DNA from 3 places in the Streptomyces sp. NPDC019443 genome. Region 2 is predicted to be linked to each of the others. Evidence: riboswitches for the same ligand, from Rfam matches in the RefSeq annotation. Region 2 holds a riboswitch; each other region holds the start of a gene.
What was found. A riboswitch is a leader RNA that binds a small molecule or an ion and turns the genes downstream of it on or off. The one in region 2 is predicted to bind cyclic di-AMP.
Positions count from the first base shown of each region.

Region 1: another riboswitch for cyclic di-AMP. It lies ahead of ACH492_RS34285 (M23 family metallopeptidase); the one in region 2 lies ahead of ACH492_RS31030 (NlpC/P60 family protein).
Region 3: another riboswitch for cyclic di-AMP. It lies ahead of ACH492_RS29965 (M23 family metallopeptidase); the one in region 2 lies ahead of ACH492_RS31030 (NlpC/P60 family protein).

Region 1 covers NZ_JBIRYJ010000018.1:16,585-22,168, forward strand. Annotated here, with positions in the region: gene ACH492_RS34275 (PrsW family intramembrane metalloprotease) at 1-677, shown strand, start outside; gene ACH492_RS34280 (aldo/keto reductase) at 901-1,848, opposite strand; gene ACH492_RS34285 (M23 family metallopeptidase) at 2,007-3,068, opposite strand; cyclic di-AMP (ydaO/yuaA leader) riboswitch at 3,080-3,234, opposite strand; gene ACH492_RS34290 (PP2C family protein-serine/threonine phosphatase) at 3,534-4,697, opposite strand; tRNA gene ACH492_RS34295 (tRNA-Met) at 4,885-4,958, opposite strand; gene ACH492_RS34300 (hypothetical protein) at 5,136-5,584, opposite strand, start outside.
Region 2 covers NZ_JBIRYJ010000013.1:141,963-147,546, reverse strand. Annotated here, with positions in the region: gene ACH492_RS31040 (M23 family metallopeptidase) at 1-25, shown strand, start outside; gene pcrA (DNA helicase PcrA) at 57-2,498, opposite strand; cyclic di-AMP (ydaO/yuaA leader) riboswitch at 2,795-2,958, shown strand; gene ACH492_RS31030 (NlpC/P60 family protein) at 2,961-4,133, shown strand; gene ACH492_RS31025 (hypothetical protein) at 4,195-4,548, opposite strand; gene ACH492_RS31020 (NlpC/P60 family protein) at 4,922-5,584, shown strand, end outside.
Region 3 covers NZ_JBIRYJ010000012.1:118,532-124,115, reverse strand. Annotated here, with positions in the region: gene ACH492_RS29975 (HPr family phosphocarrier protein) at 38-319, shown strand; gene ACH492_RS29970 (GntR family transcriptional regulator) at 467-1,144, opposite strand; gene ACH492_RS29965 (M23 family metallopeptidase) at 1,323-2,093, opposite strand; cyclic di-AMP (ydaO/yuaA leader) riboswitch at 2,106-2,269, opposite strand; gene ACH492_RS29960 (M16 family metallopeptidase) at 2,499-3,866, opposite strand; gene ACH492_RS29955 (M16 family metallopeptidase) at 3,884-5,248, opposite strand; gene ACH492_RS29950 (DNA topoisomerase (ATP-hydrolyzing) subunit A) at 5,408-5,584, shown strand, end outside.

The DNA.
Region 1 (5,584 bases), on a different contig from region 2:
CCTCGGTGACCGCGGCGACTTTCTTCGTACGCGTCGTCATGTCGCCGTTCGCGCACCCGCTCTTCACCGTGCTGACCGGCATCGGCTTCGGGATCGCCGCGCTCGCCGCCCAGCGCCAGCGCATCCGCCGGATCGCGCTGCCGCTGCTCGGCCTCGCCCTCGCCATGGGCATGCACGCCCTGTGGAACGGCTCGTCGTCGCTCTTCGGCCCGTGGGGCTTCTACGCCGTGTACGGGGCGTTCATGGTCCCCGTCTTCGGGCTGCTGACCTGGCTGACGGTCTGGACCCGGCAGCGCGAACTGCGCACGATATCCACCGAGCTGCCCGCGTACGCCGCGGCCGGCTGGCTGACCGCCGCCGAGCCGCGCGCGCTCTCCTCGATGCGGGCGCGCACGATGGCCCGCGACGTCGCCCGGCGCGCGCACGGACCGGCCGCCGCGCACGCCGTCTCGGAGTACCAGCGGTTCGCGACGTCCCTGGCCTTTCTGCGCCACCGGGCCCACCGCGGCGCGGCGGGCCCGGACTTCGCGGAGCGCGAGCAGGAGCTGCTGCACCACCTGTGGCAGCGCAAGGACGTCGCCGGTCCCGCGCTGACGTACGCCGCACGGGCGACGGGCCGGGTGTGGACGCCGCCGCCGTACCGCGACTACGGCGGCTACAACCCGTACCGCGGCTAGGTCTACTGACGGTCGTTATTGACAGGTGGGTCTCTCGTATCGGTGGGGGCACCCCCGGACGAAGTCGGGGAGAGATCACCCTCGTACTGGACGTACTTGGGCGACTGAGACAACATCGCGTGGGGGCACCTCCCGGCGGTAGCCGGGGGAGTGCGTGCCAGGCGTCGCGGGGCTGGGGGCACCTCCCAGGCAAAGCTCTGGGGAGGGACTTCTAAAACACGCCCTAGCTGTCCGACGCCGCGGTCAGCTCGGCCAGTTCCTCGGCCGTCAGCTCCAGCTCGGCGACCGCGGTCAGCGCGGGCAGCTGATCGACCGTGCGGGCCGAGGCGATCGGCGCGACGACGGTCGGCTGCGCGGCCAGCCAGGCGAGCGCGACGGTCGCGACCTGCGCGCCACGGGCCCGGGCGACCTTGTCGAGCGCGGCAAGGACCGTCAGGCCCCGCCCGGTCTCCAGGTGCTTGCCGGCGCCCGCTGCCCGTGCGCTGTCCACCGCCACACCCGGACGGTACTTGCCGGTGAGGAAGCCGGAGGCGAGCGCGGAGTAGGGGACGGCGGCGAGCCCGGCACGGGCGGCGGTGTCCCGCAGCTCGCCCTCGTATGTGTCGCGGGAGACCAGGTTGTATTGCGGTTGCAGCGCGACATAACGGGCAACCCCCTCGCGCTCCGAGAAGTCCAGGGACGCCTGGAGCCGCTCGGCGCTGAGGTTGGAGGCGGCGATGGCACGGACCTTGCCGTCGTGCACCAGCTGGTCGAGGGCGGTGATGATCTCCTCGACGGGGACGCTCGGGTCGTCGAAGTGCGTGTAGTACAGGTCGATGTAGTCGGTACGCAGCCGCTTCAGGGATTCCTCGGCCGCGGCCCTGACAGTCGTGGCGGAGAGCCCCCGGTACTGGGGGTGCGCGCCGACCTTGGTCGCGACGACGACGTCGGAACGGTTGCCGCGCGCGGCGAGCCAGTTGCCGATGACGGTCTCGGACTCGCCGCCCACGTGGCCCGGCGCCCAGGAGGAGTAGGCGTCGGCAGTGTCGACGAAGTTGCCGCCGACGGCGGCGTACGCGTCGAGCACGGCGAAGGACTGCGCCTGGTCGGCGGTCCAGCCGAAGACATTGCCGCCGAGGGCGAGCGGGGAGACGGCGATGTCGGACGAGCCGAGGGTCCGGAGAGAAGTCATGGGCTGATCAACGACCGTGGTGGCGCGCGCTATTCCGATCTACGCGCTGTTCCGTTCTGCGCGCTGTACCTCTACGCGCTGTCCGGGTCTACGCGCTGTACCGGCAGCTCCGGCGTCGGGGGGTGTGCGCCAGAGCTGCCGGGGACTGTGGCGCACGATCAGACGCTGAGGCCCTTGCCGCGCAGCCACGCCATCGGGTCGAGCCCCGACCCGCCAGGCGTGTGGACCTCCAGGTGCAGGTGCGGGCCCGTCACATTGCCCGTCGCGCCGACGCGGCCGATCGTCTCGCCCGTCGTCACCTTCTGGCCGGCGCTGACCGAGATCGAGGACTGGTGGGCGTACCAGACCTCCGTGCCGTCTTCGAGCTCCAGCACCGTGCGGTAGCCGTAAGAACCGGACCAGCCCGCCGACTTGACGGTGCCGCTGTGCACCGCCTTGATCGGCGTGCCCGTCGGGGCCGCGAAGTCCAGGCCGGTGTGGTAGCCCGAGGACCACATGGAGCCGGACTCGCCGAACGTGGAGGTGATCGTGTACGAGGAGGTGGGCAGGGCGTAGCTCTTTGCGAGCTGGGCCAGCCGCTCGGCCTCCGCCTTGGCCGCCGCAGCCTTCTCGGCCGCGAGCTTCTCGGCCTCGGCCTTGGCCTCCGCCGCGGTCTGCTGCTTCGCGGCCTCCGCCGCGGCCTTCTCGGCCGCGAGCTTCTCCGCGGCCGCCTTCGCCTCGGCGTCCGCCTCGGCCTGCTGCTGCTCGGCCTGCTGGAGAATGCGGGCGCGCAGCGCCTCACCGGCGCCGGCCGCGCTGTCCGTTCCGGCCTCGGCGCCGGAGTCCGTGGCGAGGCTCATCGCCGTGAGCGGGGCCGCGTTCACGTTCCCCGCGTCGGCGTCCGACGCGTCGTCCATCAGGGAGCCCACGCCCGGCAGGGACTTGGCGTCGGGCAGGTTGTCCGCGATCGAGTCGGGGAGCGATATGGAGACCGGCGGCTTGCTCTGCGCGGTTGCCATGCCGCCCGCGCCTACCGCGGCGATCACGCCGACGCCGAGCACCGTGGAGCTGCGGGCGAGCCCGCCGCGCTGCTTCATGACACGGTGCCGGCCGCGCACCGGACGGACGGAGTCCTCGGTGGGGTTCCATTCCTCCCATGCCCGCTCCGCCGGTTCGTCGCCGAAGAAGTCAGTTTCCAGGGTTCCGAAGGGTGCTTCGGGGGCAGGCTTGTTGGACGCCACGGAGGCGTGCTCCTTTCCTTCCTTCTCGCCTACCGGGTTAGCTGACGGGTTCGGAGCAGGAAGGTCTCCTACGGGCGCCTCGACCGCGGAAAGAGCGGCAAAGGTGCCCGATTCACCCCAATTGGTGGTTCCCCGGTTCCCTTGCGGGATTCGGCGCGTGCGCACGGTGCCGTCTCTAGCGACGACTGGGACGACCGCGCTGCGTTATCGAACGTTAATAGACTCCGGGGTCGTATTCCAAGCTGTTCCGACTGATCATTAACGACTTTGACGGGGACCAACCAGGACACAAGCGGCCGGAGTCGGGCGACTTGATCTACTCTCGGGCCGGAGCCCTCGTCTGACAGTGCTTCAAATGTTATGCGGAGGGGTGCGCTTCGACTACGCACGGTGCCGGGTCCTGCGTCGGACGCGTCGGGTCCGTGGCCGCGTCCTTCGTCGGGCCCATGGCCGCGCGATGGGCCTTCACTCGCTCCGGCGCTCCGATCCTGCAAGGGCTCTGACGACCGGCACGGTCCTGCGGCGGTCCGGCTGCCCCTGAGCGGGGCGGCCGACCGCCAGCAGCGCCATGTCGTCCGTGGCCGCGCCGCGCGTATGCCGTCGTACGTCGTCGACGAGCGCGTCCAGCAGCTCCTCGGGCCCGGGAAAGAGCCGACCCGCGAGCCGCTCGCCGGGGTCGTAGAAGACGCCGCCCGCATCACGCGCCTCGGAGAGACCGTCCGTGTAGAGGAGCAGTGTGGCCCCGGGGGGCAGCGGATGCGCATCCGACCGGTCCGGCCACGCCCCCAGTTCGCCCATTCCCAGCGGCAGCGCGGCCTGGGTCGGCTCCAGGATGTCCACGTCCCCGTCGGCGTACAGCACCAGCGGTTCCGGGTGGCCCCGGTTCACCACCCGCACCACGCCCTCGCCGCGCGGGATCTCGGCGAGCACGGCGGTGGTGAACCCCTCGACGGCGTCCAGTTCGTCCTGCCGCGTGCCCTCGCGCGCCAGTGCCCGCTCAAGACGCGCGGCGACCCCTTCGAGCGAACTCTCCTGCTCGGCAGCCTCCCGGAAGGCCCCGAGGATCACGGCCACCGTTTCGACCGCCTCCAGCCCCTTGCCCCGTACGTCTCCGACCACCAGCCGCACCCCGAAGGGCGTGTCCTGTACGGCGAAGAGGTCGCCGCCGATGAAGGCGTCGGCCTCCGCCGCCTCGTACCGCGCGGCGATGTGCAGCCCGGCGATCCGGGCAGCGGGGGCGGGCAGCACGGCGCGCTGGGCGGCCTCGGCGATCACCCTGGCGGAGGCGAGGCGCTCACGGCTGAGCCGTACGAGGCGGTTGATGAGCAGGGCGAGCCCGGCGACGGTGAGAACGGTGAACAGCTCGGTGAACGACGTGACCTCGGACACGGTCTCGTTGTAGTAGCGCAGACCGAGCACGGACAGGGTCGCCGCGATGCCGGTCAGCAGCGTGGCGATCCAGGAGGAGAAGGGCGCGGCGATCAGCGGGGCGGCCGTGAAGAACGGCACGGCAGTGAATCTGGGCGGGGTGAAGTAGTCGAAGACAAGACCGCCGACGATCATCAGCGTGGGCAGCACACGGACGATACGAGGAGCGCTGTAGCCGCCGGCCTGCTGTCGGTGCGCCACCTGTGATCTCCTGCCCGTCCGCCTGGCTGCGGACGGTACCGCGCCCTTCCCAGGCTGGCCGTAGCCGCGCCGGGCGGCGACTCACCATCGGCCAACCGGGCGACGCGAGTGTGAGCGCGAAAGGCGTGAGTGAGGGGATACGACAGTGGCCCGGCACTCTCATCGAGTGCCGGGCCACTGTCTTCAGTAGCGGGGACAGGATTTGAACCTGCGACCTCTGGGTTATGAGCCCAGCGAGCTACCGAGCTGCTCCACCCCGCGTCGGTGAACACAACCTTACGCCATCCGGAGCAAGATCAACTCCATTTTACGAGCACGCCTGCTCTGAAGCCGCATTGAAGCCGCTTTGAAGCCGCTCCCGAGCCCTCCGGAGCGGCTCAGGAGCCCCTCCGGAGGGATGTGTCGCCCGGCTGCGAAGCGGCAAGGCGCGCTGTTTTTTCAGCGGCGGCGCAGGCGGAGTGCCGTGAGCGCGCCGCCGGCGGCGATCAGGACCGCGGCGGCGATCGCCGCGTACCGGGTGGAGCTGGAAGAGCCAGTACTGGCGAGGGCGCCGGTGGTGGTGACGGCGTCGTTCGCTGCGGCCGCCGCCGAGGTCGTGGCGGAAGCGGACGGGGTCCCGGACGGAGTCGCGGACGGAGTCGGGGAGGGCGAGGCAGACGCGGTCGGGGAGGGGTTCGTGGTCGGCTCGCCGCTCGGGGCGGTGCCGCGCTCGGGGGCGACCGTGATCTTGGCCTCGGCCTCCAGGAACGGCCTCGTGTTGCCCTCGGTCAGCGATGTCGTCGCCCGCAGCGTGAGCTTGACCGGCTTCTGGATGCCCTTGAAGTCGATGACGCGCACGCGAAGGATGTAGCGGTGCAGCTTCCCCTTCTCGGTGAAGTAACTCTTGG
Region 2 (5,584 bases):
CAGCCACGGCCTCGACCCGACGTAAAAGCGCCGATCAGAGCTCGGTCCGAGCTCGATCAGAGCTTTTCGACCGGCGCGTACCGCAGCAGCAGGCGCTTCGGCTTGGTGTCCCCGAAGTCGATCGTCGCCTGCGCGTCCGCACTCGACCCCGTCACCTCCACCACGGTCCCCAGGCCGAACTGGTCGTGCGTGACCCGGTCTCCGACCGCCAGCGAGATCACCGGCTTGTCGGTCGTACGCCGCGTGGCGAAGCCCGAAGCACCGCCGCCCGCGCGTGAGCGCGAGGACGAGAGCGACGAGGCGATGCCGGACGTCGGACCGGCGGGCGCGGCCATCGGACCGGTCCGCTTCCACTGCAGGTGCTGCCCGGGGATCTCCTCCAGGAAGCGCGAGGGCGGGTTGTACGAGGGCTGGCCCCAGGCGCTGCGCATCGACGACCGCGTCAGATAGAGGCGCTCGCGGGCGCGCGTGATGCCGACGTACGCCAGCCGCCGCTCCTCCTCCAGCTCCTTCGCCTGGCCGAGCGCGCGCATGTGCGGGAAGACGCCGTCCTCCATGCCGGTCAGGAACACCACCGGGAACTCGAGGCCCTTCGCCGTATGCAGCGTCATCAGCGTGATGACGCCGGAACCGTCTTCGTCCTCGTCCGGGATCTGGTCGGAGTCGGCGACGAGCGCGACCTGCTCCAGGAACTCGGCGAGCGTGCCCGCGCCTTCCTCCTCGGCGCGGTCCTGCTCGAACTCCAGGGCTACGGCGGCCAGTTCCTGCAGGTTCTCGATACGCGTCTCGTCCTGCGGGTCGGTCGACGCCTGCAACTCGGCGAGGTAGCCGGTCCGCTCCAGGACGGCCTCGAGCACGGTGGCCGGTCCGGCGCCCGACTCGACGACCGTACGCAGCTCCTCCATCAGCACGTTGAACCGCTTGACGGCGTTGGCGGAGCGGGCCGCCATGCCGTACGCCTCGTCGACGCGGCGCAGCGCCTGCGGGAAGGTGATCTTCTCGCGCAGCGCGAGCGCGTCGATCATCGCCTCGGCTCGGTCGCCGATGCCACGCTTGGGGACATTGAGGATGCGGCGCAGCGGGACATTGTCCTCGGGGTTGGCGAGAACTCGCAGATACGCGAGGACGTCCCGGACCTCCTTGCGCTCGTAGAAGCGCACTCCGCCGACGACCTTGTACGGCAGCCCGACCCGGATGAAAATCTCTTCGAAGACACGGGACTGGGCGTTCGTACGGTAGAAGATGGCGACGTCGCCGGCCTTCGCGTCGCCGGCGTCCGTCAGCCGGTCGATCTCGTCGGCGACGAACTGCGCCTCGTCGTGCTCGGTGTCGGCGACATAGCCGGTGATCTGCGCGCCGGCGCCGGCGTTGGTCCACAGGTTCTTCGGGCGGCGGCTCTCGTTGCGCTCGATGACGGCGTTGGCGGCGGAGAGGATCGTCTGCGTCGAGCGGTAGTTCTGCTCGAGCAGAATCGTCGTCGCGTCCGGGTAGTCCTCCTCGAACTGGAGGATGTTGCGGATGGTCGCGCCGCGGAAGGCGTAGATCGACTGGTCGGCGTCGCCGACGACGCAGAGCTCGGCCGGGTCGTCGTCCGGGCCCGAGGGACCCACCAGCTCGCGTACGAGCGTGTACTGAGCGTGGTTGGTGTCCTGGTACTCGTCCACCAGGACATGGCGGAACCGGCGCTGATAGTGCTCGGCGACGTCCGGGAACGCCTGCAGCAGATGCACCGTCGTCATGATGATGTCGTCGAAGTCCAGCGCATTGGCCTCGCGCAGCCTCGCCTGGTACATCCGGTACGCCTCTGCGAGCGTCTTCTCGAAACCGTCGACCGCCTGGTCGGCGAAGGTCTCCTCGTCGATCAGCTCGTTCTTGAGGTTCGAGATCTTCGCGCTGAAGGACTTCGGCGGGAACTTCTTGGGATCGAGTTCCAGATCACGACAGACCAGGGCCATGAGGCGCTTGGAATCGGCGGCGTCGTAGATCGAGAACGACGAGGTGAAGCCGAGCCTCTTGGACTCCCGGCGCAGGATCCGGACGCAGGCGCTGTGGAAGGTGGAGACCCACATGGCGTTGGCGCGCGGGCCGACGAGGTGCTCGACGCGCTCCTTCATCTCGCCGGCGGCCTTGTTGGTGAACGTGATCGCCAGTATCTGGCCGGGGTGGACGCTGCGGCTGCCCAGCAGATACGCGATCCGGTGGGTCAGCACCCGGGTCTTGCCGGACCCGGCCCCGGCGACGATCAGCAGCGGCGAGCCGGTGTGCACGACGGCGGCACGCTGCTGTTCATTCAGCCCCTCGAGCAGGGCGGCGGGGTCCACGACCGTGCGCGGAGCGCCGTCACGGTGGTACGGGTCCCGGGCCGGGGGGACGTCGTAGGCGCCCTGGAAGAGATCGTCAGGGATCTCCTCCGGGGCCGAGTCCTCGGGCGGCGGCGGGTGGTGCTCCGCGCTGGGCTGGAGGTCCGCCAGGAAGCTGTCGTCAAAGAGGCTGCTCATCGCTCTACGAGTCTAGGCCGCCGCACTGACAGCTCGCCGCCGCATTGGGATACCCCGGACGATGCACAGGACGTTTCGACGGCCGATTCGAGGGCGATTCGACCGGCGATCGACGCCGCGACTCTCCGTCATCGGCCTATACCATCGGGTCATCATTTGGGGGCGCCGGTTCACCGATCGCCAAGGTCACGAAAATGTATCGGACATTTCGAACATCAACCTTCACAGCAGCCGCACGAGTTGGCTAGCGTGCTCCCCCAAGGCGGCCCGTACCCCCATGGCGATCCACGCCAATCGGGCGGCCTGCGCCGAATTCGGGCTTTCCACAAGGGAGTTCGGAACCGGGGACCCACCATGCACAACCGGGGTGAATCGGACCGCGCCTCACTCGGTCCGTAGGGCGATCTTCCGTTCCGCCCGAACCCGACAGCTAACCCGGTAGGCGGTCCACGGAAGAAGGAGATGCCGGCCTTGGCGTCGCATCGCAAAACGCGAAGTCGAACCGTAAAGTCCTCCCCCGCCGTCGGGTTCACGACGGCAGCCCTCGCCTCCGTCACGCTGTTGTCGACGCAGAGCGCCAATGCCGCACCCGCCGAGCCGAAGCCCTCCGTCGAAGAGGTGCAGAAGAAGGTCGACGACCTGTACCGGCAGGCCGGCACGGCGACCCAGAAGTACAACAAGGCCAAGGAAGCGACCGAGGAGAAGCGCCGCGAGGTCGACGAGCTCCTCGACGACGCCGCCAAGCGCACGGACAAGCTGAACGAGTCGCGGCGGGAGCTCGGCACCTACGCGGCCGCGCAGTACCGCACGGGCGCGGTCACTCCGACCGCCGCGCTGCTCTTCGCGGACAGCCCGCAGGCGTACTTCGACCAGACGCAGCTGATGGACCGGATGACCGACCGTCAGCGCAGTGTGATCGACGACTACGAGACTCAGCGGGCCGCGGCCGCCGAGCAGCGCGCGGAGGCGACGAAGAGCCTCGAGTCGCTCACCCGCTCCCAGCAGGCCCTGCGCACCAGCAAGCAGGACGTCCAGGCGAAGCTCGCCGAGGCGCGCACGCTGCTGTCGAAGCTGACGGCCGAGGAGAAGGCGCGGCTTGCGGCGATCGAGCGCGAGAAGGAAGAAGAGGCCCGTCGCAGGGCCGAGGCCAAGGCCAAGGAGGAGGCGGAGGCCCGCGCGGAGGCCGAGCGCCGGCGCCAGGAGCAGGAGCAGAACCAGGGCGGCGACACGGGCACGGACACCGGGTCGGACACCGGCTCCGGTTCCACGGGCGGAGCCACGTACGCGGCGAAGGCGGAGAAGGTCCTCTCCTTCGCCCGCTCCCAGATTGGCAAGCCGTACGTCTGGGGCGCGTCGGGCCCGAGCTCGTACGACTGCTCGGGACTGACCCAGGCCGCCTGGAAGGCCGCGGGCGTGGACCTGCCGCGCACCACCTGGGACCAGGTGAAGGTGGGCGTGCGGGTCGAGACGAAGGATCTGCTCCCGGGTGACCTGGTCTTCTTCTACGACGACATCAGCCACGTCGGCATCTACATCGGCGACGGCAAGATGATCCACGCGCCCAAGCCGGGTACGAACGTCCGCGAGGAGTCGATCTACTACATGCCGATCTACGGCAGCGTGCGCCCGGCCTGAGACCGCTCAGCGCACGAACGCCCGGGGCCGACTTCGGCGCCCGGGCGTTCTCATGTCCGGCTCACGTCCAGAGCGTCGCGATGAAGATGTTCGCGACCGCCAGCCCGCCCACCGCGCCGAACAGCGCCTTGTCCACCTTCTCCTCGTCCCGCTTGACGTACACCAGGCCCAGGATCACAACCAGCACCGCCAGCTTGATGCCGACCTTCAGGTTGTTCACCGGCTGGTCGTCCGCCTGGTTCAGACCCACCAGTGCCACGCCCGTGATCAGCATGGTCAGCGCGCCGTGCAGCATTGCCGGGGTGAAGCGGGCCGTTCCCGCGCCCATCGCCTTCATCTGGGTGAGGAAGCCGCCGAGCAGCGACGCGATGCCGATGATGTGCAGGGCGACGAAGACATTGATGAGTACGTCCATGTCGCGGAGCCTAACCCTCCCCATAGCACCGATCTCCAGGCAGGTATGCCTCATTCGCCGCATCGGTCACAGCGGCACGGGGATCCGAGCCGGCACCATCAGTCCCGCTCTCAGAAAGCGCACCCACGTGTCCAGCTTCGGGCAGTACCGGTCCACGCCTCATTCCCGTGACTCTCAGGTTTAGCGTCCTTTCTCAGGTGACCGACTCCCCACCGCCGCCGAGCTCCCGGGCGGCAGTCGGCCACCCCCGCCGAGAGATCCGGCGGCGGGCCGCTCCCCCGTGCGGACCGCCGTCGGACTCGGCGTCGGATGCGGCGTCGGACTCGGCGTCGGATTCGGACCGCAGGGAAGACGGAAGGACGTGGACGCCCTCGTGGCAGCGCACCGGAAACCCAAGCAGCATCCGCTCAGCGGGCCCGCCGCCCGGACCGCCGCCACCCTCGCGCTCGCCGGCGCAGCGACCGCCACCGCGTTCGACGGAACCGGGCACGCCGAGCCCCGTCTCACTCCCGCACAGATCAAGGCCAAGGTCGACAAGCTCTACCAAGAGGCGGAGGCCGCCACCGAGAAGTACAACGGGGCCAAGGAGCAGACCGCGAAGGCCCGCGCGTCGCTGGAGCGGCTGCGCGAGGAGGCCGCCCGCAGGACCGATCGGCTCAACGCCTCACGCAATGCCCTCGGTTCGATCGCCACCGCCCAGTACCGCGCCGGTGGCATGGACCCGGGGGTGCAGCTCGCCCTCACCTCCGACCCCGACGAGTATCTGGAGCGGGCCGCGCTCGCCGAGCGGATCGGCACGCGGCAGGCGGACTCCATCGCCGGTGTGCACCAACAGCTGGTGGAGATCGCCCGGTTGAGGGCCGAGGCGGGCGGGCGCATGGACGGGCTCAAGGCCCGGCAGACCGAGCTGGCCAAGCACAAGGCCACCGTCCAGGACAAGCTCGCGGCCGCCGAACGTCTCCTCGCCGCGCTCACCGCCGAGCAGCGCGCCTCGTACGAGGGCTCGAACAGTGCGGAAAGCCCCGCGGATACGCGT
Region 3 (5,584 bases), on a different contig from region 2:
TGGTCTAGACAACCGCTAAGACTTGAAGGGCAACACCATGGCTGAGCGCCGCGTCAATGTCGGCTGGGCCGAGGGCCTTCACGCCCGCCCCGCTTCCATCTTCGTCCGTGCCGCCACGGCCGCCGGCGTCCCGGTGACGATCGCCAAGGCTGACGGCAACCCGGTCAATGCCGCCTCCATGCTCGCGGTGCTCGGCCTGGGCGCTCAGGGCGGCGAGGAGATCGTGCTCGCTTCCGAGGCGGACGGCGCCGACGCCGCCCTGGACCGTCTGGCCAAGCTGGTTGCCGAGGGGCTCGAAGAGCTTCCCGAGACCGTCTGAACCTGCCAGTCGAATTGCTCAACGACGGAGCCGCGGCATCCCGAATTCGGGAGACCGCGGCTCCGCTTTTTGCGGTCCGGGCACCATGAATTCGGGCAGCATAAAATCCGCCCCACGAATATCTTCTCTTTGTATACGGTGCGGCTGTTAATTACGGGCGCTCGCGGTGTTTACGGCATGTTGCGAAGTCCTCACCCGCTCGGGACCGCGCAGCCGGTGCGCGGCCGTGGCCCGCTCGGCATGCAGGGCGGTCAGCGCCCGCGCCCGTTCCACATCGCCGCGCGCCACGGCGTCCACGATCGCGCCGTGCTCGGCCCAGGACTCGATGGGCTTGGCGGGCTGGTCGACGGCGTACATCCAGGTGATCTTGTGCCGCAGCTGGGTGAGCAGGGCGGTCAGACCGGGGCTGCCGGAGGCCTGGGCGAGCGTCTCGTGGAACCAGCCGCCCAGCGAGCGCAGATCCTCGCCCTGGCCACGGCGGGCCCGCTCCTGCCCCAGCCTGACCAGACCACGCAGGACTTTGAGGTGCGCTTCCGTACGGCGCTTGGCGGCCCGGGCAGCGCCCAGCGGCTCCAGCAGCATCCGGACCTCCAGCAGGTCGGCCGCCTCCTGCTCGGTGGGCTCGGCGACGCAGGCGCCGGCGTGCCGGCGAGTGGTGACGAAACCCTCGGACTCCAGCGTGCGCAGGGCCTCGCGCACGGGGACCCGGGAGACGCCGTAGCGGCGCGCCAGCTGCTCCTCGGTGAGCCGGCTGCCGCGCTCGAATACACCGGAGACGATGTCGTCGCGGATCGCCGTGCATACCGAGTGCGCGGGAATGCGCATGACCGAACCTCCGCTTTAATCCGCGCGAAACGCAGCCGATTGACGCCTGTTCGGTGACTCTATTGCAGTGGGCCGGATTTTCCGATGGCACCTGGAAATTCATGGATATCTTTTGGCCAGAGGACCGAACACCGAAGGCCCCGGCGGCGGCCGGGGCCTTCGTCCACTCGGGTGTCGCTCAGACGCCGACGCCGTGCGCGCGCAGGTACGCGACCGGGTTGATGTCGGAGCCGTACTCCGGGCTGGTGCGGGCTTCGAAGTGGAGGTGTGGCCCGGTGGTGTTGCCGGTCGCGCCTGAGAGGCCGATCCGCTGGCCAGGGGTGACGCTCTGACCCACTGAGACGCTGATCGACGAGAGATGGCCGTATTGCGTGTACGAGCCGTCGTTCATCTTGATCACGACGTTGTTGCCGTACGCGCCGCCCCAGCCGGCCTCGACGACGGTGCCGGAGCCGACCGCGTGCACGGTGGTGCCGGACGCCGCATGGAAGTCGATGCCTGTGTGGCTGCCGGAGGACCAGACGGCGCCGCCGGTCTTGTAGCCGGTGGAGACGTACGAGCCGGAGATCGGCGAGACGAAGGAGTTGAGGCGCTTGCGCTCGGCCTCACGGGCGGCGCGCTCCTTGGCCTCGCGGGCAGCCTTGGCGCGGGCCTCGGCCTTGCGCTTGGCCTCAGCCTCGGCCTTCGCCTTGGCGGCGGCCTCTGCGGCCTCCTGCTTCTGGGCGGCGGCCTGGTCGGCGATCTGGTCGGCGAGCGAGTCGGCGGCCACGATCTGGGTCAGGCCGGTGTCCTCGACCGCGGTGGCACCGGGCTCGGCGGCGAGCGCCGGGGAAGCGAGGGTTCCGATGACGCCGGTGGTGGCAAGGGCCGCGACGCCCGCCATGCTCGCGCTCTTGCGCGTCAGACGGCTCGGGGCACGGTGCTTCCCGGTGGCACGGGTGAACGCCATGTAGTGGCTGATCCTTTCCTTCCTTCTCGCCTACCGGGTTAGCTGACGGGTTCGGAGCAGGAAGGTCTCCTACGGGCCCCTCCGCACGGTGCGAAGGCGTCCGATTCACCCCAGGGACTGATTGGGTCCCCGGCTCCCCAGGCTCGCGCCTGACGGGGACTCGGCGATGACTGTCCGATGCCGCGGGTGCGGCGGGCAACTGGCGGACAGCCGGACCGACGCTAGGCGGGGCATCTTTCATTCACCAAACAGACAGGCCCTTTTGTAGTGCATGCCACAGGGCAGACAGGCAGCCTCTCCAACAAACCGGGCATAAGACAGAACCCCGGCGTCGCTTTGGAGGCCGGGGTTCCGCTTGTCTGTTTTAAGTTGTTTGCCAGGTATGACGGATCGTCTTGCGGTCAATCAGCCCGTGACAACGGTCACTTCACCGATGCCCAGTGCCCTGACCGGCTCCTCGATCTGCGAGGCGTCGCCGACGAGCACCGTGACAAGCCGGTCCACCGGGAAGGCGTTGACGGCCGCGGCCGTCGCCTCCACGGTGCCGGTCTCGGCCAGCCGTACATACAACTGCGCCTGGTAGTCGTCCGGGAGGGACTGCTCGACCTGATCGGCGAGCGTGCCCGCGACGGACGCCGCCGTCTCGAACTTCAGCGGGGCGACGCCCACCAGGTTCTGCACGGCGACATCCCGCTCGGCGTCGGTGAGCCCCTCGGCCGCGAGCGTGCGCAGCACCTTCCAGAGGTCCTCCAGCGCCGGTCCGGTGTTGGGGGTGTCCACCGAGCCGCTGACGGCGAGCATCGCGGCGCCCGAACCGTCGGGGGCGGACCGCAGGACCTGGCCGAAGGCCCGCACGCCGTAGGTGTAGCCCTTTTCCTCGCGCAGTACGCGGTCCAGGCGGGAGGTGAGGGTGCCGCCCAGGCAGTACGCGCCGAGCACCTGCGCGGGCCAGACGCGGTCGTGGCGGTCCGCCCCGATGCGGCCGATCAGCAGCTGCGTCTGCACGGCGCCCGGCCGGTCCACGACGACCACGCGGCCCGTGTCGTCGGCCGTGATCGGCGGTACGGGACGGGGCGTGGCGCTGTCGCCCTTCCAGGTGCCGAGGGTGTCGGCCAGCACGGCGTCCAGGTCGACCCCGGTGAGGTCGCCGACGATCACCGCGGTGGCCGTGGCGGGCCGCACATGCGCCTCATAGAAGCCCCGCACGGCCGCGGAGTCGATCCGGGCCACCGTCTCCTCCGTGCCCTGACGGGGGCGCGACATGCGCAGGGAGGCCGGAAAGAGCTGCTTGGAAAGCTCCTTGGCGGCACGGCGGCCCGGATTGGCCGTCTCGTGCGGGATCTCGTCGAGACGGTTGCGTACGAGCCGCTCCACCTCGCTGTCGGCGAAGGCGGGTGCGCGCAGCGCGTCGGCGAGCAGGCCGAGCGCCTTGGGCAGCCGGGAGACCGGGACCTCCAGGGAGACGCGGACGCCGGGGTGGTCGGCGTGCGAGTCGAGTGTCGCTCCGCAGCGCTCCAGCTCGGCCGCGAAATCCTCCGCGGAGTGCTTGTCGGTGCCCTCCGACAGGGCGCGCGCCATGATCGTGGCGACGCCGTCGAGGCCCTCCGGCTCGGCGTCCAGCGGCGCGTCGAGGCAGATCTCGACAGCCACCACCTGCTGGCCGGGACGGTGGCAGCGCAGCACCGTGAGCCCGTTGTCCAGCGTGCCGCGCTCGGGGGCGGGGAACGCCCAGGGCCGGGCCTCTCCGGCGGCCGGCTGCGGGTGGAACTGCATGGTCACGGCAGCGTCGCTCACTGGTCGGTCCCCTCGTGCTCGTCGGTCTCGTCGCTGTCGTCGCCCTCGCCGTCGTCGGCCGAGATGGGCTCGTAGACCAGCACTGCCCTGTTGTCGGGGCGCAGCCTGGCCTTGGCGACCGCCTGCACCTCCTCGGCGGTGACGTCCAGCACCCGCTGCACGGCGGTCAGCGCGAGCTGCGGGTCACCGAACAGCACTGCGTACCGGCACAGTTCGTCGGCGCGGCCCGCGACTGTACCGAGCCGGTCCAGCCACTCGCGCTCCAACTGGGCCTGCGCGCGCTCCATCTCCTCGGGCGTGGGGCCCTCCGCGGCGAACCGCGCGAGCTCCTCGTCGACCGCGGCCTCGATCTGCGGGACCTCCACGCCGCCGGACGTCTTCACGTCCATCCAGCCGAGCGAGGGCGCGCCGACCAGCCGCAGCAGACCGAAGCCGGCCGCTACAGCCGTCTGGTCACGGCGCACCAGACGGTTGTGCAGCCGGGACGACTCGCCGCCGCCGAGGACGGTCAGCGCCAGATCGGCGGCGTCGCACTCGCGCGTGCCGTCGTGCGGCAGCCGGTAGGCGGCCATCAGCGCACGGGCCGGGACCTCCTCGACAACCTCCTCGCGCAGCTGCTCACCGATGATCTCCGGCAGCGATCCGTCACGGGGTGGCTGCTTTCCGTCATGGGCCGGGATGGAGCCGAAGTACTTCTCGATCCAGGCGAGCGTCTGCTCCGGGTCGATGTCGCCGACGACCGACAGCACGGCGTTGTTCGGCGCGTAGTACGTACGGAAGAAGGTGCGGGCGTCCTCGAGGGTCGCCGCGTCCAGGTCGGCCATCGAGCCGATCGGCGTGTGGTGGAACGGGTGGCCTTCGGGGTAGGCGAGGGCGGTCATCTTCTCGAAAGCCGTGCCGTACGGAACGTTGTCGTACCGCTGGCGGCGCTCGTTCTTGACGACGTCGCGCTGGTTCTCCATCGACTCGTCGTCGAGCGCGGCGAGCAGCGAGCCCATCCGGTCGGCTTCCAGCCAGAGCGCCAGTTCCAGCTGGTGTGTGGGCATCGTCTCGAAGTAGTTGGTGCGCTCGAAGCTGGTGGTGCCGTTCAGCGAGCCACCGGCGCCCTGGACCAGCTCGAAGTGGCCGTTCCCCTTCACCTGGCCCGAGCCCTGGAACATCAGGTGCTCGAAGAGGTGGGCGAGGCCGGTAAGGCCCTTGACCTCGTGGCGTGAGCCGACGTCGTACCAGAGGCAGACAGCGGCGACCGGGGTCAGGTGGTCCTCGGAGAGCACCACGCGCAGGCCGTTGGCCAGCCGGTGCTCAGTCGCTGTCAGGCCGCCGGAACCGGCCTGCGCTGTGGCCGTGTGACCCATGGGCATGTACGTCCCTTCGATCGCGATATGGAGAAGTCCTGCCACTGTATGCAAGCGCGCTGACACCTGGCGAAGTTCCCGGGTCGCGGTCGGCGTTGTCAGTGGGACGGTCCACAATGGTCGGCGTCAGTTCCAGACCTGGTACGCGAAGGAGCAGCAGCCGCGATGGCCCGCCGCAGCACGAAGACCCCGCCGCCGGACGATTTCGAGGAGAGGATCCTCGACATCGACGTGGTGGACGAAATGCAGGGCTCCTTCCTCGAGTACGCGTACTCGGTGATCTACTCCCGGGCCCTGCCGGACGCACGTGACGGCATGAAGCCGGTGCACCGCCGGATCGTG